2 regions of the Bacillus sp. C28GYM-DRY-1 genome follow, and region 2 is predicted to be linked to the other one. Evidence: predicted binding sites of a transcription regulator. Region 2 holds the regulator's gene; the other holds the start of a gene.
What was found. Region 2 encodes LexA, which represses DNA repair genes until DNA is damaged. Its sites were predicted from a motif close to CGAACATATGTTCG; they were not measured.
Positions count from the first base shown of each region.

Region 1: a site for LexA is predicted at 1,838-1,851, ahead of Q3W56_RS05175 (ImmA/IrrE family metallo-endopeptidase). Genes of this name have one in related genera too.

Region 1 is NZ_JAUMKF010000003.1:242,715-254,370, reverse strand. It holds gene Q3W56_RS05195 (ATP-binding protein) at 1-281, opposite strand, end outside; gene Q3W56_RS05190 (DeoR family transcriptional regulator) at 181-1,017, opposite strand; gene Q3W56_RS05185 (hypothetical protein) at 1,004-1,183, opposite strand; gene xre (HTH-type transcriptional regulator Xre) at 1,364-1,705, shown strand; gene Q3W56_RS05175 (ImmA/IrrE family metallo-endopeptidase) at 1,867-2,463, shown strand; gene Q3W56_RS05170 (manganese catalase) at 2,507-3,343, opposite strand; gene Q3W56_RS05165 (poly-gamma-glutamate hydrolase family protein) at 3,418-4,020, opposite strand; gene Q3W56_RS05160 (PH domain-containing protein) at 4,127-4,504, shown strand; gene Q3W56_RS05155 (N-acetylmuramoyl-L-alanine amidase) at 4,541-5,494, opposite strand; gene Q3W56_RS05150 (YciI family protein) at 5,617-5,871, shown strand; gene phrA (phosphatase RapA inhibitor PhrA) at 5,903-6,037, opposite strand; gene rapA (response regulator aspartate phosphatase RapA) at 6,027-7,163, opposite strand; partial or broken gene Q3W56_RS05135 (ATPase) at 7,343-7,550, opposite strand; gene Q3W56_RS05130 (DinB family protein) at 7,741-8,205, shown strand; gene Q3W56_RS05125 (sulfite exporter TauE/SafE family protein) at 8,432-9,196, shown strand; gene Q3W56_RS05120 (UxaA family hydrolase) at 9,233-10,726, opposite strand; gene Q3W56_RS05115 (tagaturonate reductase) at 10,723-11,656, opposite strand, start outside.
Region 2 is NZ_JAUMKF010000001.1:284,172-295,827, forward strand. It holds gene Q3W56_RS01460 (DUF4166 domain-containing protein) at 1-57, shown strand, start outside; gene Q3W56_RS01465 (YndJ family protein) at 51-1,682, shown strand; gene Q3W56_RS01470 (hypothetical protein) at 1,784-2,098, shown strand; gene Q3W56_RS01475 (poly-gamma-glutamate hydrolase family protein) at 2,332-3,090, shown strand; gene Q3W56_RS01480 (YndM family protein) at 3,113-3,565, opposite strand; gene fosM (FosM family fosfomycin resistance protein) at 3,746-4,168, shown strand; gene Q3W56_RS01490 (hypothetical protein) at 4,245-4,673, shown strand; gene lexA (transcriptional repressor LexA) at 5,065-5,682, opposite strand; gene yneA (cell division suppressor protein YneA) at 5,832-6,149, shown strand; gene Q3W56_RS01505 (YneB family resolvase-like protein) at 6,170-6,823, shown strand; gene Q3W56_RS01510 (DUF896 domain-containing protein) at 6,887-7,120, shown strand; gene tkt (transketolase) at 7,288-9,291, shown strand; gene sirA (sporulation inhibitor of replication protein SirA) at 9,446-9,892, shown strand; gene Q3W56_RS01525 (YneF family protein) at 9,978-10,196, shown strand; gene ynzD (aspartyl-phosphate phosphatase YnzD) at 10,270-10,443, opposite strand; gene ccdA (cytochrome c-type biogenesis protein CcdA) at 10,663-11,370, shown strand; gene Q3W56_RS01540 (response regulator) at 11,459-11,656, shown strand, end outside.

The DNA.
Region 1 (11,656 bases), on a different contig from region 2:
GCCTGCGGCTTTGCCTCCGTGCGGAATTCTCTGAAGCCCAGCTGTCTAAAGGCGTAAGTAATCTCACTGGCACCAAGCAGCCGCTTCACTTTCCGTTCTGCCATGCAGCTGCACATCGTCCAGACTTCCATACCGTTCTGCCTGATGAGATAGCCTCCCTGATCCTTGCATCGCGGGCAATCATACCGGCTTGCGTCTGATTCGGCCGGTTTGTCCGCCGGTAATGGACGTCTCCCTTCTCGCAGTTCCTCTAAAATTTGCTCGATTGTTCGTTTTGTCATGTCTTTCCATCCTCTCATGTTGAATTGCAGCATTGTTTTTGGCCTGCTGCGCGAAAAATCGGTCTTCAATGAATTTGGAGCAGTAGCGAAAGGCCTTGATTGTTTCTGAAGCGGCGGTCCGCCGGTTTTCAAAGGCTTGAAAGCATTCCTCAAGCCATTTGATTGTTTGCGTGACAGGAACGCCGATGGCGACAATACGGGCGATGGCTTGATAATCTCTTGACGAAGGATACACGGTGCGCCCTTCTTGAGCCGAACGTAATTGTGTAAACCGCTTCGCAATGTGATCCACTGCATCATCAGCAGCAGTATTTACATTTGTATTATCTTTATCTGAGCGGACGTCTGTGTCCGGTGCCTGCGGCGAAAATGGCCGTTCCTTTATGCTCCGTTGTGCCATTTTGTCCGATCTGGAGCTGAATTTTTTAGAATGCTTTACAGAAATCACCAATCCGTATGGCGCGCGGACAGCCTTTATGTACTCATGGTTTTCGAGGATCTCCAGCCACCTTCTGACGGTTTTCTCACTCACCCCGAAAACAGCCGCCATTTCTCTCGCTTTTAACGGCTTATGGCCAAGTACGATTCCCCAGCTTACGCCGTCTTTTTCAATTTCTTTTGTTGTTGCGCTGATGAACCAGAGAAACAGCCATAGCGCCGGGCCGATTTTTTCATAATGTTCTGAATTCAGTAACCCTGAATAAGTAGGAAAAGGATAGCTTTTATCGGTTTTCATTGTACGCCGCTTCTCCTTTTAACATCATGTATGTTTGAAACTGTTCTTGCGTTTCAAAGTGGAACACCGGAAGGCCGCATGGGGTAAACGAAATAGTGCCGCCAGATTGTCCCAGATGGCGCTGATCTATAGGATTTTCACTAAAAACAATTTGGATTGGATACATGTGATATCACTCTCCTGATCTGTTTTCGATACATTTCGTATCAACTGTTACCCAGTATAAACGATACAAACTGTATCATCAAGTTATTTTTGATACTTTTTTTATCATAACTTTATTTTGATACAGATTGTATCTATAATCATAGGTAACTTAGGGAGTTTAAAAAAGAGAGGTCATAGTATGATAGGCAGCAGATTGAAGAGTCTCAGAGGGAAAAGGACACAGGAAGAAATCGCATCTCACATCGGTGTGTCACGGGCACGCTATTCCCACTATGAAAACGGGCGAAGCGAACCTGATTATGACACACTCCAAAAGCTGGCTGATTACTTTCAAGTAACGACTGATTACTTATTAACAGGGAAAGACAAAAAGTCCGATGACGATATGTTCTCAGATCCGGACTTGCAGATAGCATACCGTGATATGCAGGATTTTTCCCCAGAAAGCAAACAGCAAGCCATTGAATTTATCAACTATTTAAAAGAAAAAGAGAAAAACCGGAAGCCGAAAAATAAATAAATATTTCTCTGTTCTCTAAAACATATGAAAAATAAACCGATAAAAAGAAAAAAGTGTTTATTTCTTTAAGAAAAGGGAAATATTTCAACACACTTTTCAGTCCTATTAGGGCTTTTCTTTCTCGCTAAAAACAGAACACACGTTCGAAAGGGAGTATTCAATTGGGCGATTACTTATCACATCTGGAGGAATACGTAAAAAATCTATACAGCCGGCTGGGCATCACCTCCCCCCATCACATTGACATGCTGAAAATCGCAAAGGATCTGGATATATGGGTTCATTTTGAGGATATGGGGAGCATGATGGTCAAATACGACGGCATGTACAGTATTGTATTAAATCAGAGAAAATCACGGGAAGAGCAATGGGAGGATTTTGGCCATGAACTGTGCCACGTGTTAAAGCATGCAGGCAATCATTTTCAGATGAACAAGCTCTTCAGGGAACTGCAGGAATTTCAGGCGAATCAATTTATGTACCACTTCTGTGTGCCAACCTTTATGCTGTTGCAGATGGAACTGCCGCAATGGAGAAGCCAGGCGCTTGCCACAATCGCGGGGGTATTCCGGGTAACAAAGGAATTCGCTGAAAAAAGGCTTGAAATGTTTGAACGGCGTAAAGCAGGTATTCAATTTCAGAAGCGGCTCGCATACGTATTATCACACAAGCGGCCAAATGTGTACGAGGAAGGCGATCAGCAGCACTTGCAGGTCGCTGAAGAAAAAGCGTTATATCATATCGGCAAATACAGCTGATCAAAATGGGCTGGGAATATATATCCTCAGCCCGGCAGAATAACTAGCATTTTGACATTGGAGGAATCGTATTATGCACCCACATTGGCGCCGGTTTAAGATGAGGCGCAGGCCCGAATGCAATCGGGGCTGGAATATATCGAAATTCTCCCCGGCCGTCTAAGGCTTCGCCATGAGCCCATCTCCCCTGTGAGCTTTCATCCCCTCTGGAAAAGTTAAATAGGTCATAGGCCACTTCCCGTTTTTCGAGCTCACGCGGGAATGTTGTTGGAACGACAATATCCCGTTCTCTTTCTTCCAGCTCTTTAATAGCCGCATACCACATATTTTGATGATAAGTATCCCTTGCAATCAAAAATGACAGCATATCCCTTACCCCTGGATCATCGGTCATCGCATACAGCCGAGTCACCTGAAGGCGCCCTTGAGATTCAGCATTTAAATTTGCGCGAAAATCCGCGAGCAAATTTCCGCTTGCAATAATGTATTTTGCATTCCACGGATAGCCCTCACTATCTGCTGGCATTGCACCCAAACCGGACACAATCGCATGCTGAGGATTCATTCCTGACATTACTGCTGCAATGGCGGGATTGCTTTTATAAGCATCCTCCTGGACATCGGCCGGGGCATTATCCAGAAGCCTGGAAATCATCGTCGCCAACATCTCTACGTGTGCAATCTCTTCAGTGCCAACGTCACATAACAAATCTTTATATTTGGCGTCCGCCCTGCAGTTAAAGCCTTGGAACAAATATTGCATCATGACACTGATCTCACCGAATTGGCCGCCTAGTATTTCTTGAAGCTTTTTTGCATAAACCGGATCGGGACGTGCTGGCTTTGCTTGATATTGAAGCTCTTTAATATGATAAAACATATTCATTCCTCCCTACACTTTCGCACAACTCCAGTGTATGAAGGAATAGGCCGATTGTGCAGGTCCTGTTATATTTATTCATAAAAACCAAGCTTTATGGCTTCTACATATCGATAAAACAGATCGTCTTGTGTGTAACTTTCATCACGGCAGCCAAAATTGCGAAATAACGCCTTTCGCTGTGCCGTGCTTACTTCCAATTGCAGTCCCATTTTCCTCTTCGTACGATTGACAATATTTTTCGGATGGACACCTGCCAGCCGGTTTTTCTCACTCGTGAGCTCAGCGCTAAAGCCCGCTTTATTCAGCTGCTCACAAATGAGCTTGGCTTTTTTACGGTCCGCGCCTCCGACCAATGTATGCGGAGTTTTTGGATCATGATACCCATGAAATGCCAATGCAAAATGGTGGGCATTCACTTTTTCTAAAGCCAGCGGCTCGTCAAAACGAGTGCTTGTCAGGTGCAAGGAACGGTTGTTTCGCTGCTTCACCCCTTCAAACAAATAAATGGAACATTGATCGGAAAATGCCCGCACCAGCTCACTGACACCAGGCTCAATTCTCCCGCCGTGGGGGCCGAGGACGATAAGCTCACTTTCGTTTTTCTCCTCATAGATAATCCGGTACTCCGATTCAGAAGCAGAAAGGGCTGCAAAGCTGTCGTACATATCTTTCATTTTGAATGCTCTCCTTTACCAGTCAGCACCAGTTTACTCTAACCACTTATGTATGAAAACCTTTTTTATAGTATGATTTGATAGAATACGTATGAGGAGGTATATCATGGGATTTATTGATGGATTACTTGGCAATGCGTCAACACTGTCAACGGCTGCGGTGAAAGAAGAGTTGGCTCATATTTTACTCGATGGTGAGAATGTCGACGCCGCGTTTAAATTAGTTCGCGATTTAATCGTCTTTACTGACAAGCGGCTTATTCTTGTAGATAAGCAGGGACTCACAGGAAAGAAAACGGAATTTCAATCGATTCCGTACAAAAACATTTCTAGATTCAGCGTGGAGACTGCCGGCCGCTTTGACCTTGATTCGGAGTTGAAATTTTGGATCTCCGGCGCAGAACTTCCCGCTGTCTCAAAGCAATTTAAAAAAGACGAAAGCATTTATGATATTCAAAAGGTTCTTGCCTCAGTTTGTGTATAAGAAGAAAACGGAAGCTTAGCAGCTTCCATTTATTAATTACAGCTTTTCCTCTATTTTTGTTTTCGTTTTCGGACCGTAAATGCCATCTGCCGTTAATCCGCTGACAGACTGAAAACGTTTCACGGCATTTGCTGTTTTCGGGCCATAAACGCCATCAACGCCATGATTTTTCGCTCCTTTATCAGGGTAAAAATAAAGAGCAGCTAAAGCTTTCTGCACCTGCTTTACATTTGTCCCTTTCGTTAGCGGGCTTGTCACTTTAATCACTCCGGCTGGGAGCGGATAGGAAGACGCGGCATGGCTTTTTGAAGAAGATGCCGATTGAGGCAGCTTAATCACCTGTCCGACTTTGATATGATGTGGGTCAGTGATATGATTTATGTTTTGCAGCGTTTTCACACTGACACCATGCGATGCGGCAATACCGGACAGTGTGTCGCCTTTTTTCACATGGTATTCAGACGCCAAAGAAGAGACTGAAGCCTTTTTCGCTGACACAACTCCGTTTAATTCCTTTTCAATCGCCGCCTTCACTTGATCCCAGCGCCCCTCTGATAAAATACGGTGTGGGCAGTACTTTCCGCTCCAGTCCTGATGCTTTCTCACCCGGTCTATTCCCCAGCCGCGCTCTTTCAAAAGCTGAGCCACGAAAGAAATCGCCAAGGCTTCGGCGGCCTCATATTTTGGGCCTCCCGATTTGCTGTAGCAAATCTCAACGCCGATTGATTTGCGGTTTCCTGTACCGTTTGTGCCGTCACCCGTGTGCCAGGCGTTTCGGTTTAGCGGCAGACCCTGAATCACCTCTTTATCATCCACCGCAAAGTGAAAGCTTGTTGAGCTGGTGTTCCCAAGCATATAGCTGATTTCATTAGCCGCTGACGCATCGTTTGCCGTGTTGTGAATGGTAATGTATTCAGCGGACATCGCATTGGGGCACTTCAACGCATATTTTGCTTCAGAAACCAAATTTTTCTTCACTTGAATGCTCACCTATCATCTCTCCTTTTTCTTTTTCATCAAGAGGTGGCATTCGTAGGACGAAAAGCTCATATCAACCGTCAACGTTATATGGATAGTTATGTTAAAATAAAGTTCAATAGGAGGGGTATGAGATGAATACGTACTTAATGCTGACCACGAGAACAGATCAATTCAATCAGGAGCATGTAGCCGGCCATTATGAATTTTTGGATCGCTTACAGGCAGAGAAGCGCTTAAAAATGTTCGGGCCATTCAGCGACGGCACAGGCGGCGCCTACGTCATCGAAGCAGGTTCGCTGGAAGAAGCGGAGGAAATCGGACATGCAGACCCTCTGGTGACAAGCGGATCTTCTGAGCTAACCATAAAAGAATGGAAGCTGAAATAAAAAAGACCCCTGAGGGTCTTTTTTGTCATCATCATGTTTGATTGCGTGCCGCAATGTGGAATGTATTCCCCTCTGTGTCTGCTGTTTCTCCTGCATGGACCATCACCTGAGTAAAGCTAAACCCAATCGCAACGAGCAACAAACCTGACATCCATTTAAATTTCATATAAACAATCTCCTCTCTGGATTTGTTTTTGTGCATGCACCATTTTCTCATAAAATGAAAGTGCTTTTTCGGGCTGTCCATTTTCTATATAGAATTGGGCAGCATCATGCGCCAGCTCTTCAATATAAGGATACAGCATATGTGCTTCAAGGAATTGAAAGGTGTGTGAGACTGATTCTGTGTCAATGTTTTTCGCGTATAACGCATGTAGAAATTGAAAAAGCTCCACAAATAATTCATCACTGTATTGACGAGCGATTTCCAATCCTTCGCGATACTGTTTTTGCGCTTCGGCATCATTTTTTTGTTTATACAGAACCTGTGTTAAAGAGTAGATAGAATGCGGAAGATTATCGAACTTTTCCGACTTGCAAATAGAAACAGATTTCTCAAAGTATTCGGCTGCCTTTTGCAGTTCACCCATTTTCTCATAGCAGTTGCCGAGATTGTACAGGGCTGAACTGATCAGGCGGGGGTTGCCTTCTTTCTTTGCAAGATCTAAAGCCAGTTCTAAGTGGGGCAATGCTCTTTCTGGATACTGCATATCATCATAATTTCCAGCAATAACGAATTCACATTGGATTCTGCGGACGGTGTAGGTTTCATACATTTGGTAGGTTTCTAATGCCTGAACGGCATAGCTCATCGAAACATAGGTTTGTTTTAAATTGTAAAAAATCTCGGCCATTTTAAAAGCAAACTCGGCCTTCTCAATATCATCCGAGACAAGGGCAAGATTCTTTTCTGCCCGTTTATAATACTTCATGGCACTGACAAACATTTTCTGCTTAAATTCATACATTCCTCGAAAAAAATTAAAGTAGTAATCGAGAAGCCCTGTCAGCTTGTACTGATTCCCTTCGATGTCTTCTAATAATTCTGAAAACTCCAGCTGCGACGTGTCCTCTCCTAAAGGCTTAATGTAATCCAGCATGACACGATGTCTGAACTCCATTAAAGAATAATACAGCAGCAAATCTTGATCTTCTTCCATATCCTCGATTTCTCTTTCTACTTCGAGCTTAACCCGTTCGGCTTCAGCAACGTGGAACTGCCGGATATGGGTATACCATTCATTAATTTTAAGCCCGACATAAGAGGACGGAATCGTCTGCTTCATCCTCAATTAATCCCCCCTTTTGAGTTACCCGAGATATGTCATATTTTATCATATTTACAAGAAAAAGAAGAACGCAAAAAGACCGCAATTGTCGAATTTCGGCTAACCGCAACAAAAAAGCGCGGTTTTTTCAACAACCCGTGCTTTCTTTTAACGAAAACCTTTCCATTCAGCTCCTCTGCCGGCTTTTTCTTTGCCTCCGTCATGTCTTTCACCATGGTTTCAATATGATGATTTCCTTCTTGGTGCCACCTGAAGGGCTGTCATATAATTCTCCCAGCTGTGCAATGGAAATTCCTTCTGTAAGCTTTGCGGCGTTTAATATTTCTCCTCTCCTTCACTTAAAAAGATGTCAAAGACTCTCATTTTCATAAATTCCAGCTGCAGCTCTTTCATTCTCTTTTTCTTCTTACTGACAAATGGAAGGTATGTGTGTCATGTTTATACCCCATTTCATCTATTGTGAACGTTAAATATACAGACATAGCATTTTGTTTCATCCTACAGCATATTGCTTGTGAATTGATAACCGTTGATATAGGATGTCATTGCACCATAATTTTCACATATGGAGGAGATCCTATTGAGCCAATCCAATCAAATTGTCAACCATTTTTTATCCCATCGGAACGTGACCAATGAGCTTGCTGAAAAAATCAGCAAAGACCATTACGGCTACAAACCGGCTGAAACGTCTATGTCAGCGGAAGAGCTTGTCAAACACATTCTTACGTCTTTCCACTTGTTTGCAAATGTCATTAAAGAAGGCAATGCTTCACCCTTTCAAAACAAGCAGGAAGAAACAGAAACAGATCTCAATGTTCTGGCAAAAACATATACAGAAAAAACGGTCGCTATCCTTGAACAGCTGACTGAAGAGCAACTGGATAGAGAAATTGATCTGACAGCCACTTTCGGCAGAAAAGTCACAGGCAGCGCCCTGCTTCAGCTTGCAATGGAACATGAAATTCATCATAAAGGCAACCTATTCGTTTATGTGCGGGAAATGGGCCACACGGAGCTTCCTTTCTATCAGCAGCGTATGTAATGCAAACGAGAAAAAAGATACCTGATTTGAGGTATCTTTTTTTTATGCCTGCGCCTCACTTCCAGATTTCGTCCAGACACTCATTATAGGTCAAATGAATAAAGATATTGAGCAAACCAAAATTTCAAGGAACTAACGCGCGAAAATTCAAAACATTTAATTGATTAACACGACCTAATCATATATAATCTGATAAAAATAGTCGGGTTTTCAGGAGGCCTTTATCATGAGTGTAAGCATCATATTGATGGGTTTGTTTGTCGGAGCCTTAGTCGGATTGACGGGAGTGGGCGGAGCGGCCTTATTAACTCCTCTTTTAATTGTGCTTGGCATTAATCCTTCCATCGCGGTCGGTACGGATCTTGTATATAACTCGATCACAAAGCTGTTTGGCGTTGCCTCCCATTGGCGGCAGAAAACAATTAACTTTAAATTGGTAAAATACTTAGCCATCGGCAGTATTCCGAGTGCGTCGCTAGCCATTGGCATACTGCATTTGTTCCCCGCCTTTCATCAGCATCAGGAAGAAATTATTAAGCACGCTCTTGGCTATGTGTTAACACTAGTTGCCATTTCAATCATCGTTCGTTTGTTTTTGGATAGAAAACTTCGCCCGAACCGCTGGCAGCTGATGCCGCTTGAAAATAAGCGGGCGCTGACGATTCTTATTGGTGTCGTGTTCGGGTTTATCGTCGGATTAACTTCAATCGGTTCGGGGTCATTATTTGCAATCGCCATGATTTACTTATTTAATATGAAAGCGTCACAGATTGTCGGAACCGATATCGCGCATGCTTTTCTTCTCGTTACGGCAGCAGGCATTTTGAATGCAAGCTTCGGAAGCGTAGATTATATGCTGGCAGCTAATCTGCTTCTTGGCTCAATTCCAGGCGTGCTGATCGGAAGCCATCTCTCGCCTCGATTCTCTCCGCGCCCGCTGCAATTTATTATGGCGTCCATCATTTTGGTCAGCGGCTTAAAATTGATCTAATGAAAAAGGCTATCCTCCGGAGGATAGCCTTTTTCATTATAACGTCACACCCGATTTAAAAATGGCAAGTTCCCTGAAATCATTTTTTTCATGGTTCACAAGTTGACCGCTGGCCACTTCAATCATATAGTGGATAAACTCCCGCAGCACAAATTCCTCATGCACATCATCCTCTGCTAAAAGACCTGCGTTAAAATCAATCCAATGCGGCTTCGCCTCGTACAGCTCGGTGTTTGTCGCTACCTTCACTGTCGGGACAAAGGTGCCGAACGGCGTGCCTCTCCCCGTTGTAAAGAGGACAATTTGGCAGCCCGCCGCTGCTAATGCGGAGGAAGCGATCAAATCATTTCCAGGCGCGCTCAAAAGCGTCAGCCCTTTTGTCTTGAGCACTTCGCCGTATTTCAAGACATCCGCAACAGGAGAAATTCCCGCTTTTTGCGTGCAGCCCAGCGATTTATCCTCAAGCGTAGAAATACCGCCTGCTTTATTGCCTGGTGAAGGATTTTCATACACCGGCTGATCATGTTTTATAAAATATTGTTTAAAATCATTGATTAAATGGACAATTTTATGAAACACCTCTTCATTGACAGCCCGCTGCATCAGGATGGTTTCCGCTCCGAACATTTCCGGGACTTCCGTCAGCACCGTGCTCCCTCCCTGTGCGATGATATAATCTGAAAAACGGCCAAGCAGCGGGTTTGCCGTTATGCCGGAAAAACCGTCCGAACCACCGCATTTCAGTCCGATTTTCAGTTCAGACAACGGAATATCTTCTCGTCTATCTCCTTTAGCGGCTTCATGAATCTCCTTCAGTAAAGCAATGCCTGCCTCCATTTCGTTTGTCACCGACTGGGATTCGAGAAACTTCACCCGATTCAGGTTCACGTCCTGCAGTGCTTGCTTCATTCCTGCCAGCTCATTGTTTTCACAGCCAAGCCCTAACACCAAGACACCGCCGGCATTTGGATGGCGAATGGCATTCAGCAGAATTTGCTTCGTGTTTTCGTGGTCGTCGCCAAGCTGCGAGCAACCGTATTGATGTTTTAACACGAGCACGTTATCGAATGGAGCAATATCCCCCATTTCTCTGACAAAACGCTGGAGCATTTTTTCAGCTATCCCATTGACACAGCCGACAGTTGGCACAATCCATAATTCATTGCGTACACCGGCATCTCCGTTTTCTCTTCTAAATCCTTTAAACGTTCGGTTCTCATTTGAGTACGGATTTTCATCAAATCTCGGTGTATAGCTGTATGTTTGGATATCAGACAGGTTTGTTTTTGTATTATGGACATGAATATGCTCTCCGATCGATATATCTTGTGATGCATGCCCGATTGGAAACCCGTATTTGATGATGCTGTCGTTTTCTTTGATAGGCTGAAGCGCAATCTTGTGGCCTCTTTTTATATCATCCTTGACTTCAATCGACATGCCATCCGCATTCAGCCGCTCTCCCTTCGTGATATCCCGCAGAGCAAGAAGAACATTGTCTTGTTTATGAATCTTTATACATGACTTCATCGTACCTCTCCCCTTTGTGTACAGCATCGTTCAAGAGCCCGCTGCATGCCCAGCTCATGAATATGATTCAAGCCATCAGCGACTCTGTCAGTCAGCCCCGGTATCTCGTTCAGATCTGCCCCCCACAGCCGCTCTTCACCTAACACCCTTGAGGCAATACGAAGCATGTCTCCATTCTCCTGATGCCACACCTCTTTGAAAAATTGAAAAACAGCTGGATCATCCTGCAATTTCTGGTTTCCCTGATAAAAATACAGAAGAGCGCTGAAAGAAAACACCAAGCGTTCAGGAAGCTGTCCCTTCTGTGTAGCATATTCCTGAATGGTCGGCAGGTTTCTTGTTTTGAATTTGGAAACGGAGTTCAATGCAATGCTTTCTAGGTAATGCTTAATATACGGGTTTTTGAAGCGATTCAGCACATCATCAGCATATTGAGAAAGCCCTTCCATTTTTAAAACAGGAAGAATGTCGTCAGCGATCATCTCTCTAATAAACTGCCCCACTTCCGGATGCTCGACAGCATCCCGCACAGTTTTCAAGCCGTATAATAAAGCAACTGGCGTCATTGCCGTATGAGCACCATTTAAAATTCTCACTTTTTTAATTCGGTAAGGGGTCAGGTCGCTGACAATCTTTGTATGAAGCCCGGCAGCTGCAAAAGGCAGTTCTTCCCCAATCCAATCCGGCCCCTCGATTACCCATAAATAATACTGCTCTCCCACAACTATCAGTTCATCTTGATAGCCCAAATCTACAGTAATCTCATCAATGCTGTCGACAGGAAAGCCCGGGACAATGCGGTCTACTAAACTATTACAAAACGTGTTGGCATCATATATCCACTGTGTGAACCCTTCTTCCAGCTTCCATAGTTCTGCATAATGAAGGATTGTTTCCTTCAACTTTTCTCCATTATTCTCGATCAGCTCA
Region 2 (11,656 bases):
GGCACCCTTTTCTTTTATCATGGAATGTTTCAGGAAGAAGAGAGAGAATCATGCTAAAACGAAATGGAATGATCAGTGGGCTTTGCTTTATAGGATATCTTGCAGCGGAAGCACCCCATATATCAGTGGCAGAGGCACTTGTTTTGGTATCCATTCTTTTTTTCGTGCCGGGAATTTTTCCTTTTGTCTTTCATCAATCGCAGCTTCGGTCTGCTCAATCTCTAGAATCTGGGTTGATAAAGTGCTATCCGGCTGCCGCTTTTTTTGCGGTACTGGCTCTTGTGACAGACATCGGAGGGTTCGCGCTAATCTGGTGGATATACACAGCTTTTGTGGCTCTGTTTGCGATCCTTCGCCTCTGGGAAACAAAGATACATAGAATCGAAGAGACATCAGTTTTGTTCGGGCTTATCTATTTGGCGGGAGGAGGTTTTTGGTTTTTTGCTTATGCTGCACATTTGCAGATCATGCAATTTGCCCCTCTTATCATTTTGCTGACTGCTGTCCACTTTCATTATTCAGCCTTTCTGATCCCAATCTTTAACGGCTTGCTCGGGAGAATTACCAGGAAAAATCGGATGTTGTACAGTTGGATAACATGGGTGATTTTGTTATCACCCCTTCTGATTGCGCTTGGTATCACATATTCAAAAACACTTGATGTCTTTGCGGTTGCCATCTACATGGCGGCACTTTATCTGCACGCATTTTTGGTGTTCACTACAGCTTTTCACCGCAAGACGGGAACATTTCTTATTCGGCTTTCTTCTGCCGTTCTACTGATAACGATCTCTTTCTCGATGATTTATTCATTTGGTGTATTTCGGCAAAACGTCACATTGACCATTAATCAGATGATTTGGATACACGGTTTTGTTAACGCATTTTTTGTTATAGTGCCTGCTCTCATAGGATGGAGAATAGTAGCTCCGAAGCCTTTTGATGCAGACAGCGTAAAGACATTCAGCCGTATATACGGAAGAAGAAGGATTGGAACAAACTTTTTAGCTAACATTCAAGCTGAAAATAACGTTCAGTACAGAGGGCTTGTGGATGATATGGGAAGCCTTCGAGCAAAAAATTTTTCGCCCGAAAAACTGGCACCGTTCATTCTATCGTTTTATGAACAAACCATAAATTATGATGTAAAAGCAAAAGTGGCGTGGAGCACGTGGTTTCGGCCGCTTGCAATGGTTTACGAATGGTTCAGCAGAAGAACCGGCCAAATACATCTGTCGACGAACCCTGACTGGTATAGGATGTACAGTACGATAAAGGGTGTTCATTCGAAAAAAGACGGAAGAGAAAAAGTGCGTGCCTGGATCAGAACAAATGAAAAAAACGAAACCATTTTTACCGCTCTATATTCAGTGTATCGTTCAAATGGAGAAGGGTATATGAACATTTCTCTACCGCTTCCATTCAGCAGTATGACAGGCATTTTAAAACCTTATCATCATCATGAGAAGCTGGTTTTGACAAGCAGGCGGAGAAAAAGCAGGGCCGGAGATGAGGGGATTTATCTGCAAACAAGTGCAGGGACTTGTCCGCTTCCTTTATCTGAAACCTTTCTGATAGAAGCTATGCAGGACAACAAATTAACCGCTGTTCATCACATGTGGCTGTTTGGAATAAAATTTCTAACTGTACATTACATCATTACATATTGTCCGCCCAAATGAAGAACCTAACACAAAGAAGAGGATTCGTCAGCCAGCTGCTTAGTGAGTAGATCAGCGACATTTTAATTCTGCGCCGCATCTAGACGGGAAAGGAAGGATTAATGATGTTTTATATCGGTTGTTTTCTGATCCTTTGGCTGGCTGCGGGATTTATAGTGGGAATGAAACAAGTGTATGTCGATCAGCTGTTTGATAAAGGCGTAACCGAAAGATTGGAAAAAGAAGCGGGTGATCATGCGCACGCTGACCGGAGGATCAAACAGCGTGTCCTTTACATTGCAACAGTGACATTAAGCGGGTTTATCGCTGTTTATGATGAAGTGAAAACTATCCCGCAAAGGCGAAAAATAAGAAAGATTGAAAAAAACCTTATGGAATTGAATAAAGAAATGAAACAAAGAATGAAACGAAAATAAAAATGCACAGGCCGAAGGGCAGGTGCATTTTTTTCTGTTTGATATGGGAATTGGGTAAAAGGCTGTTGGTGCCAACTTACTTTTCATAAATTCAGAAATAGGAAGAACAGCGCCCGGGCTAATGGTATATAATATTGTGAATTTAACAAAAATTTAACAAGGAGGACGAGAATTTCGTGCTAAAGCCTCAAAGAAACCGACATCCTGTAAATTTGGACTTAGAGGCGGAGTAGATGAAACCGGCCAAAGTATCCCTGCTCCGCCGTTTGCTCCATTCCTTGAAGCATGTTGATTGTAACATAACCAAACGTTTTCCATCAACTCCTAAAATTGTAAGATTGTTGTTTATTTTTATGGTGTTTGCTCCGATTTCTTCAATATATGCTGAAGATGTATATCAGAATTTTGAGGAATTAAAAAACAATGAAGATCCTTCTGATTACGGCATTGTTACGAAACAAACGTGCAGCCCTGTTCTTGTTTTAGCCATTCACGGAGGAGGTATAGAGGGCGGGACAAGTGAAATAGCGAGAGAACTCAGCAAAGAGTACTCGTTGTATTTATTTGAAGGCTTAAAATCGTCAGGAAACTCGGTGCTGCATATTACGAGCACGCGTTTTGATGAGCCTCGGGCCCTGAAAATGACGGGAAGTCATGAATATGTCATATCATTGCACGGATATGCAGAAGAAGATCAGCAGATCGAAGTCGGCGGTACAGATCGCGTAAGAGCGGCAGATTTAGTTAAAAGACTGCAAAATGCCGGTTTTCCTGCGGTACTGCTCGGTATGGATCATCCGCACGCAGGTGTAAGTCCGAATAACATCGCAAATAAATCAAAAACAGGTTTGAGTATCCAGTTAGAAATGAGCACTGGTTTTAGAAAATCTTTGTTCGGCATTTTTTCTTTAAAGAGCAGATCTGTCACTCAAAATGAGAGGTTTTACGATTTTACAGAAGTGCTGTCCCGTTTTATCAATAATAGCTACTGAAAAATAGGAGGCGTTTAGCCTCCTATTCCTCGTGATTCTCCTTCGTAACGTCAGGAAACAGCTCGTCTGCGGCTTCTATTTGATACTGCAGAGTGTTATCCCTGGCTGACAGTTCATTTCGAAAGGTTTCATCCAGCACATTTTTTAGCAAATACCGATGAAAAAAGTATTCAAAAACAGTAAGACAGGCAGCGGAAAGTAGAGCAGCTGCAAACGGTGGGAAATCATTTCTTGTTTGGGTTAAAACAAAGACCCAAAGAATAACGAATGAAAGTCCAAAGTCAGCCAATGAAGCTGTAATATTGTTTGTTCGCGGAAGGACGAGCATGTCACCGGATAGATAGGAAACAAAACCTAGGAAAAGTGCTATAAACATCACACTTAAAAAGGGCGCGTGATAGACTCTGTCCAATATCACATATAAAAGGGCAAAAGTGAAAGCAACCTTTGAAGCAAGAGCAATGATATGTTTCATTTAACCACCTAAATTGTTATTTTTGAAGAAAACCCTTGGCTGTAAATGAATGACAAAGAACATTCACAGTCATTAGTGTAAACAATCCGATGTTGTTTACACTGGTATTTTTTGCTGACTGAAACTTTTTTGGGAAAAAGTCGTACATATGGATGATCAGCTTTCAAGGGGGAATGATTTGTGAAGGTAAAAGGAATCAACCATTTATTATTTTCAGTTTCTCATCTGTATACATCGATTGATTTTTATCAAAAAGTATTTGATGCCAAGCTTCTGGTAAAGGGAAAAACAACAGCATATTTTGATTTAAATGGCATATGGCTTGCGCTTAATGAAGAACCTGACATTCCGAGAAATGACATTAAGGCGTCTTATACCCATATTGCATTTACTATCGAAGATCATGAGTTTGAGAAAATGTCAGCGAAATTAAAAAGGCTTCATGTCAATATTCTGCCGGGCAGAGAACGAGATGAACGAGATCGAAAATCAATTTATTTTACCGATCCAGACGGTCACAAATTTGAATTTCATACAGGAACCCTTCAGGACAGGCTTCGTTATTATAAACAGGAGAAAAAGCATATGGATTTTTATGATTGAAACAACCTCTTGGTATTACACAGAACATGTACATAAATCTTATGAAAGGTTAAAATATGGAAAAGAAAGGATGTGATTGAAAATAAAAATCTTGGGCTTAACAGCAGTTTTGATGTGTTTTTTCGGCATTGGCAGTACCCACGTGTCAGCTTTAGATTTTGATCACAAAACAAACTTTATTTTAAATGACAGCACAAAATCGTTTGTTCTGGACAATATTAATGATGTTCCGGCGATCGACTATATTTTAGGCTATCAGTTGACGATCTTGGGAGCCAATACTTGCTCAGTTGAGATTAAACTTCAGCGAATGAGGCTTACGGGAGAATATACCACGCTGAGCACGAAGCAATTCAGCGGAAGCTGGTTTGATTTTAGCGCTCAGGATAAGGTTTCTATCGATCCATTTCACCGATACCGTATATTTGCAGAAGAACACTCAGAAAACTGCACAAGTGTTCGGGTAAAGGGCAGTTATGGTGTACAGTATTTACAATTTGATTGAAGCTCACGTTGATCAGGAGAGGTGAGCTGTTTTTTTTAGATTATGTTGAACTAAGTTTACTGTATACTAAATTTTCATTAAATTTCAATGTCGCGCTCCATAAATATACATGAAGCCGCGCTATTCCACGCCCTATGAGAATGAAACATTTTTCAAGAAAATAACGTCTAATATTTTAAACAACAATAACCTGATAAAAGTTTCCTGAAGGAAAGAAAATTTCTTGACTTCAACAATTATCCGGTGGATAATTATGGTGTAAACATGATGTTCTTTTCCCCTCCTATTCAGGCTCGCACCCAAAAGCCAGGGCGAGCCTGCTTTTTGTACAATAAACCCCCTCTCCGTAAAGGAAGAGGGGGTTATTTCATGCATTTGATAGATTAATAGGTTAATGGACGGTTCTGAACACGCCAATCACTTTCCCTAGAATACTGACATTCTGCAAGATGATAGGTTCCATCGTTGGGTTTTCAGGCTGTAAGCGAATGTGAGTATCCTCTTTATAGAAACGTTTAACCGTAGCTTCATCATCTTCTGTCATCGCAACTACAATTTCCCCGTTGTTCGCTGTATTTTGCTGTTTAACGATGACATAATCCTTATCGAGAATACCAGCATCAATCATGCTGTCTCCCATGATCTCCAACATAAATACATGCTCGTCCGGAGGAACCATACGATCAGGAAGCGGAAAATATTCTTCAATATTTTCTACTGCTGTAATAGGAGATCCCGCCGTGACTTTCCCGATGACGGGTACATTAACGATCTGACTTTGCGGAATGTCTACTTCTTCATCAAGGATTTCTATTGCTCTAGGTTTTGTCGGATCCCGTCTAATCAGCCCTTTTGTTTCCAAACGGGCCAAATGGCCGTGGACAGTTGAGCTGGACGCAAGCCCAACAGCCTCTCCGATTTCTCTCACGGAAGGCGGATATCCTTTTGATTTTACCTCTGCTTTAATAAAACGGAGGATATCTAGTTGCCTTTTTGATAGCTTCGTCATTTTTTGCACCTCAAAACGTCGATTTTAAGAAGATTATAGCATGATTTTCCTTACAGTACAAACATAGGTTCGAAAAAACAATTGACAGAAACGTTTGTTCGTATATACTGAAATTATAAAAAGGCGAACAAACATTCCTGTTGGAGGTTATGAGCATGAGTAAAGAATCTATTATTTTTGTTGGTCTATTCTCAGTGATTTTGAGCGCAGTTATCCTTTTGCTGTCATATACAAGCAGCGGTCAGGACCTTAATCAGTATGCTAAAATAGAAGTCCAGCAAGGCGACACACTTTGGTCAATTGCTGATCAGGTTGCAGATACAAAAAAGATAAACAAAAACGATTTTATTGAATGGGTAGCTGATAAAAATCATCTGCAGACGTCTGATATCCAGCCGGGAGACGAGCTGGTGATCCCATTGAAAAAAAAACATCAGGATGCATATGAATTAGCAACTGTAAGATAGAGAGGAAAGATAGAAAAAAAATGAAAGCACTCATATATGCCCGCGTAAGCACAAATAAAGAACAGCAGGAAACCTCATTAAAGCGGCAGGTGGAGGAGCTAACAGCCATTGCAGCAGAGAACGGCATGGAAGCCGTCAAAGTGATTTCTGAAAAAGCCAGTGGATACGAAATGGATCGGGACGGTGTATTTGAACTGCTGGATGAGATCAAGAATTCGGGTATTGATGTTATTTTGGTTCAGGATGAGACTAGGCTCGGTCGGGGAAATGCAAAAATTGCCCTGCTCCATTGTATCTACAGAGAAGGTGTGAAAGTCTATACAACGGCTCACAGAGGTGAATTGGAGTTATCGGAGGCTGATTCTATGGTGCTGGAGATCGTCAGCATAGTGGAAGAGTATCAGCGCAAAATTCACAACATGAAAATCAAGCGGGGAATGAAGCGTGCAGTAAAAAATGGCTTTAAACCGCAAAAAAACTTGAAAAACCAACATGAAAACAGCGGAAAAGATAGAATAGAGGTCCCAATCTCAGAGATTGTCCGCCTAAGAGCGAATAAACTGACGTTTGCAGAAATTGCGGCAACGCTAAGAGGGTTTGGCTATGATGTGTCTAAAGCTACCGTCCACCGGCGGTATCAAGAGTACATAGAGAATGATGAGACAGCCGAGTGAATAGGTTGTAAAACTCTTTTTGATCTAGTACTATATAGACAAAATGCAATAAAGGAGTTTAACATGATTTCAAACGCTAAAATTGCCAGAATTAATGAACTTGCTGCTAAAGCCAAAGCTGGCGTTATAACAGAAGAAGAAAAAGCCGAACAGCAAAAGCTCCGTCAAGAGTACTTAAAAGGTTTTCGCTCATCTATGAAAAACACGTTGAAAAGTGTGAAAATTATTGATCCAGAAGGCAATGATGTGACACCAGAAAAGCTAAAAAAAGAACAAAGAAATAACAAACTTCACTAATATGAGAGGAATACGGAAATATCGTATTCCTCTTTTGCATATACTATGAGCAAAACTCTTATGTGACAAAATTCAACAAGTTTCTCTCGAATTTAAGCTGAAACAGTTGAGAAAAAGTCGTCAGACATTTATGATGTAAGGGTACAACACATAGGAAGGGGATTTTTATGGATACAATTGAAAAGAAATCAGTTGCTACCATTCGCACACTCTCAATAGACGCTATTGAAAAAGCAAATTCTGGTCACCCAGGAATGCCAATGGGGGCTGCTCCAATGGCATACACGCTGTGGACAAAATTTATGAACGTAAGTCCGGCAAACCCTGGCTGGTTTAACCGTGACCGTTTTGTTTTATCTGCTGGACACGGATCAGCACTTTTATACAGCATGCTTCATTTAAGCGGGTTTGATCTTAGCATCGAAGATCTTAAGGGATTCCGCCAGTGGGGCAGCAAAACACCTGGACATCCAGAATTCGGGCATACTGCCGGTGTGGATGCCACAACAGGTCCGCTCGGACAAGGAATTGCCATGGCGGTCGGAATGGCTATCGCTGAACGCCATTTAGCGGAAACTTACAACCGCGATTCATTTAACGTAGTCGATCATTATACATACAGTATTTGCGGTGATGGTGATTTAATGGAAGGCATTTCTTCTGAAGCCGCTTCACTCGCAGGCCATCTTCAGCTTGGCCGTCTGATCGTATTATACGATTCTAATGACATCTCTCTGGATGGGGACCTTGACCGTTCATTCTCTGAAAACGTGAAACAGCGTTTTGAAGCAATGAATTGGGAAGTTCTTTATGTTGAGGATGGAAACAACATCGAAGAATTAACAGCAGCTATCGAAAAAGCACGCCAAAATGAAAAGAAACCTACATTAATTGAAGTGAAAACGACAATCGGTTTCGGTTCACCTAACCGTGCCGGCACATCCGGTGTTCACGGAGCTCCGCTTGGTAAAGAGGAAAGCAAGTTAACAAAAGAAGCTTATGCGTGGACATATGAAGAAGATTTCTACGTACCGGCAGAAGTATATGAGCATTTTGCTTCAGCGGTTAAAGAATCAGGAGAGAAAAAAGAACAGGAATGGAATGCTCAATTCGCTAAATATAAAGAAGTTTATCCTGAACTTGCTGAACAGCTTGAGCTGGCAATTAAAGGAGAGCTTCCGAAGGACTGGGATCAAGAGGTTCCTGTTTATGAAAAAGGAAGCAGCCTGGCATCCCGCGCCTCTTCCGGTGAAGTTCTCAACGGACTTGCGAAAAAAATTCCATTCTTTGTCGGAGGATCTGCTGACCTAGCGGGATCAAACAAAACGACAATTAAAAATGCCGGTGATTTTACAGCGGTTGATTACTCAGGCAAAAATTTCTGGTTCGGTGTTCGTGAATTTGCGATGGGCGCGGCCTTAAATGGTATGGCGCTCCATGGCGGACTGCGTGTATTCGGCGGAACTTTCTTTGTCTTCTCAGATTACCTGCGTCCGGCGATTCGCCTTGCAGCGTTAATGGGTCTTCCTGTCACTTATGTCTTCACACATGACAGTATTGCGGTAGGTGAAGATGGCCCGACGCACGAGCCTGTTGAACAGCTTGCTTCACTCCGTGCGATGCCTAATCTTTCCTTGATCCGTCCTGCAGACGGAAATGAGACAGCCGCAGCATGGAAGCTTGCAGTGCAAAGCACTGAACAGCCAACAGCGCTAGTGTTGACACGCCAAAACCTTCCAACGATTGACCAAACAGCTGAAGAAGCATTGGCAGGAGTGGAAAAAGGTGCATATGTCGTTTCTCAATCTAAAAACGAAACACCTGACGCTCTTCTTATCGCTTCAGGATCTGAAGTAGGTCTTGCGATTGAAGCACAAGCTGAATTGGCAAAAGAAAATATCGATGTTTCTGTTGTCAGCATGCCTTCAATGGACCGTTTCGATAAACAATCTGTTGAATACAAAAACACTGTCCTTCCTGCAGGTGTGAAAAAACGTCTTGCGATTGAGATGGGCTCATCATTTGGATGGGGCAAATACACAGGGCTTGAAGGAGACGTGCTCAGCATAGACCGATTCGGTGCATCTGCTCCTGGCGAAACCGTCATCAATGAATACGGCTTCTCAGTTCCAAACGTAGTGAGCCGAGTTAAAGCATTAATCAATAAGTAAAAGTCTTTTAAAGAGGATGAGTCAAATCATCCTCTTTTTCTTGTTTATCCGACAAAAATAGTATTGGCTGTTAAACAGTAATAGACAATTCTTTCTTTTCTTCTTTTGTATAATAGAGAGCAAATGAAATGCTGCTGGAAAAGGGGATGAAAAGATGGAACGTCACTATTATACGTATCTGATTAAAGAGGAGTTTGCTAATCACTATTTCGGGCGGGAATCGGTTATGTTTGAGCTGTTTCAAGACTATCATTGGACAAGCCTGACAAAGCAGCAGTATGAAATGACAGAGAAACAGATTCAATATATTACACAGCCTATTCCGATTTTACATATGCATCAGCGGTTAAAAATGAATTTACACAATACGGATTACAGACAGCTGGATTATATTTATAGATTAGCTTTGCCGAATGCAAAAGGCCACGCGACGTTTATGATGAAGGAGCACATGATAGAATTAGTGGCTTCGGGGGATTACGAGGCAGAAACGATTTTCTTTGAAGTGTTGAGAAAAGTAAGCCCTTGCTTTCTGGCTATGGATTTTAATTCGAAGCGTTATGGATGGCTAAATCCGGTGAAAGAAAGAAATTTTGTCTAAAACCAAAGAAAAAGAGATGTAAATGTTGTATAATAGCTTTTGGTTTAGTACACTTTAAACTAGACAACATGAAGGAGGAAATAAAATGACTTTATGGGTTGGCATCCTAGTGGGCGTAGTTGCATTGCTCATAGGTGTTGCACTCGGGTTTTTTATTGCTCGTAAATATATGATGAGCTACCTTAAAAAGAATCCGCCTATTAATGAACAAATGTTACGTATGATGATGATGCAAATGGGAATGAAACCTTCTCAAAAGAAAATCAATCAAATGATGAAAGCCATGAATAATCAAACGAAATAATACGTAAAGATTATGATATAGAGAAACATGGTTATAAAATAAAAAACCCTTATACGGGTTTTTTATTTTGCAATCATTCATCACCCGCTACTGCTCTAAGGCGCTGCTTTTGATATTGTATGAGAAGATGGTCAAGCTCCTGACTGAGCTCTATCGTTATATGAGATGTCATTCCGTTCGCCATGACAATTTGCAGCAGCTCTGCTCTTTTTTTTTCAATTTCATTTAATAGATGCTCTCTAATCACAGGGATGTATCCTTTCATACATTAGATCTTCAAAGTGAATGTTTATATTATATCCATATTTATACTAATTTTCAAATGAGAAGGAGTACAATATCTCAATGTCAAATTAAATTATATAAGTTTTTTCTGAAAATAGAAATCCTTCAAGTGAAAGTGTTAAAAAAATGAAATGATTTTGTCATAACTTGAAGGAATGTCAAATCATGAAGGGATGATGACATGGGAGACGTGAATTATTTTTTGACATTCGGAGCGGGGTTTTTATCCTTTATTTCGCCTTGCTGCCTGCCGCTTTACCCAGCTTTCTTGTCATATATTACAGGGGTCAGTATGGATGATGTGAAAACAGAAAAGCTGCTGCTACAGAAAAGAAGCTTGTTTCATACTTTGTGTTTTTTGCTTGGCTTTTCAGTCATTTTTATCGCTTTAGGCTATGGAACATCTTTTGTTGGCAGCCTGTTTAGGGATTATCACGATGCGATACGGCAAATTGGCGCGTTGCTTATTATTTTGTTCGGCTTTATTACGCTCGGTGTGTTCCGGCCTGAGGCTATGATGAAAGAGCGGAGAATCCATTTTAAGCATAAACCAAGCGGGTTTTTAGGTTCTATCTTAATTGGAATGGCATTTGCGGCGGGATGGACGCCATGTACCGGTCCGATATTAGCTGCTGTTATCACACTTGCTAGCACAAATCCAGGCTCAGCGGTACCGTACATGATGTTATATGTACTCGGCTTTGCTGTTCCGTTTCTTTTATTGTCTTTCTTTATCACAAAGCTGAAGTGGATAAGAAAGAATCAGCTTTTGATCATGAAAGCAGGCGGCGTTTTGATGATTGTGATTGGTGTGCTGTTATTCTTTAATTGGATGAGCCTAATCATTATTTTGCTGTCTGATCTTTTTGGAGGATTTACTGGTTTTTAACCATAAATCACTTTCGTACTACTACCAGTCCTTTTGTTTTTGGTACAATAAGACTATTATCTGTGGAAATCGATTGTTGGAGGGGAATATGACAAGAGTTTTAGTTGTAGACGACGCCAAGTTCATGAGGGTGAAAATCAGAGAGATCTTGGAAGAGGCAAATTACATAATTGCAGGCGAAGCGGCGGACGGTGAGCAAGCAGCGGACCTGTATAAAAAACTGCGGCCGGACATCGTGACTATGGATATTACAATGCCGGTGAAAAACGGCATTAAGGCGCTTCGT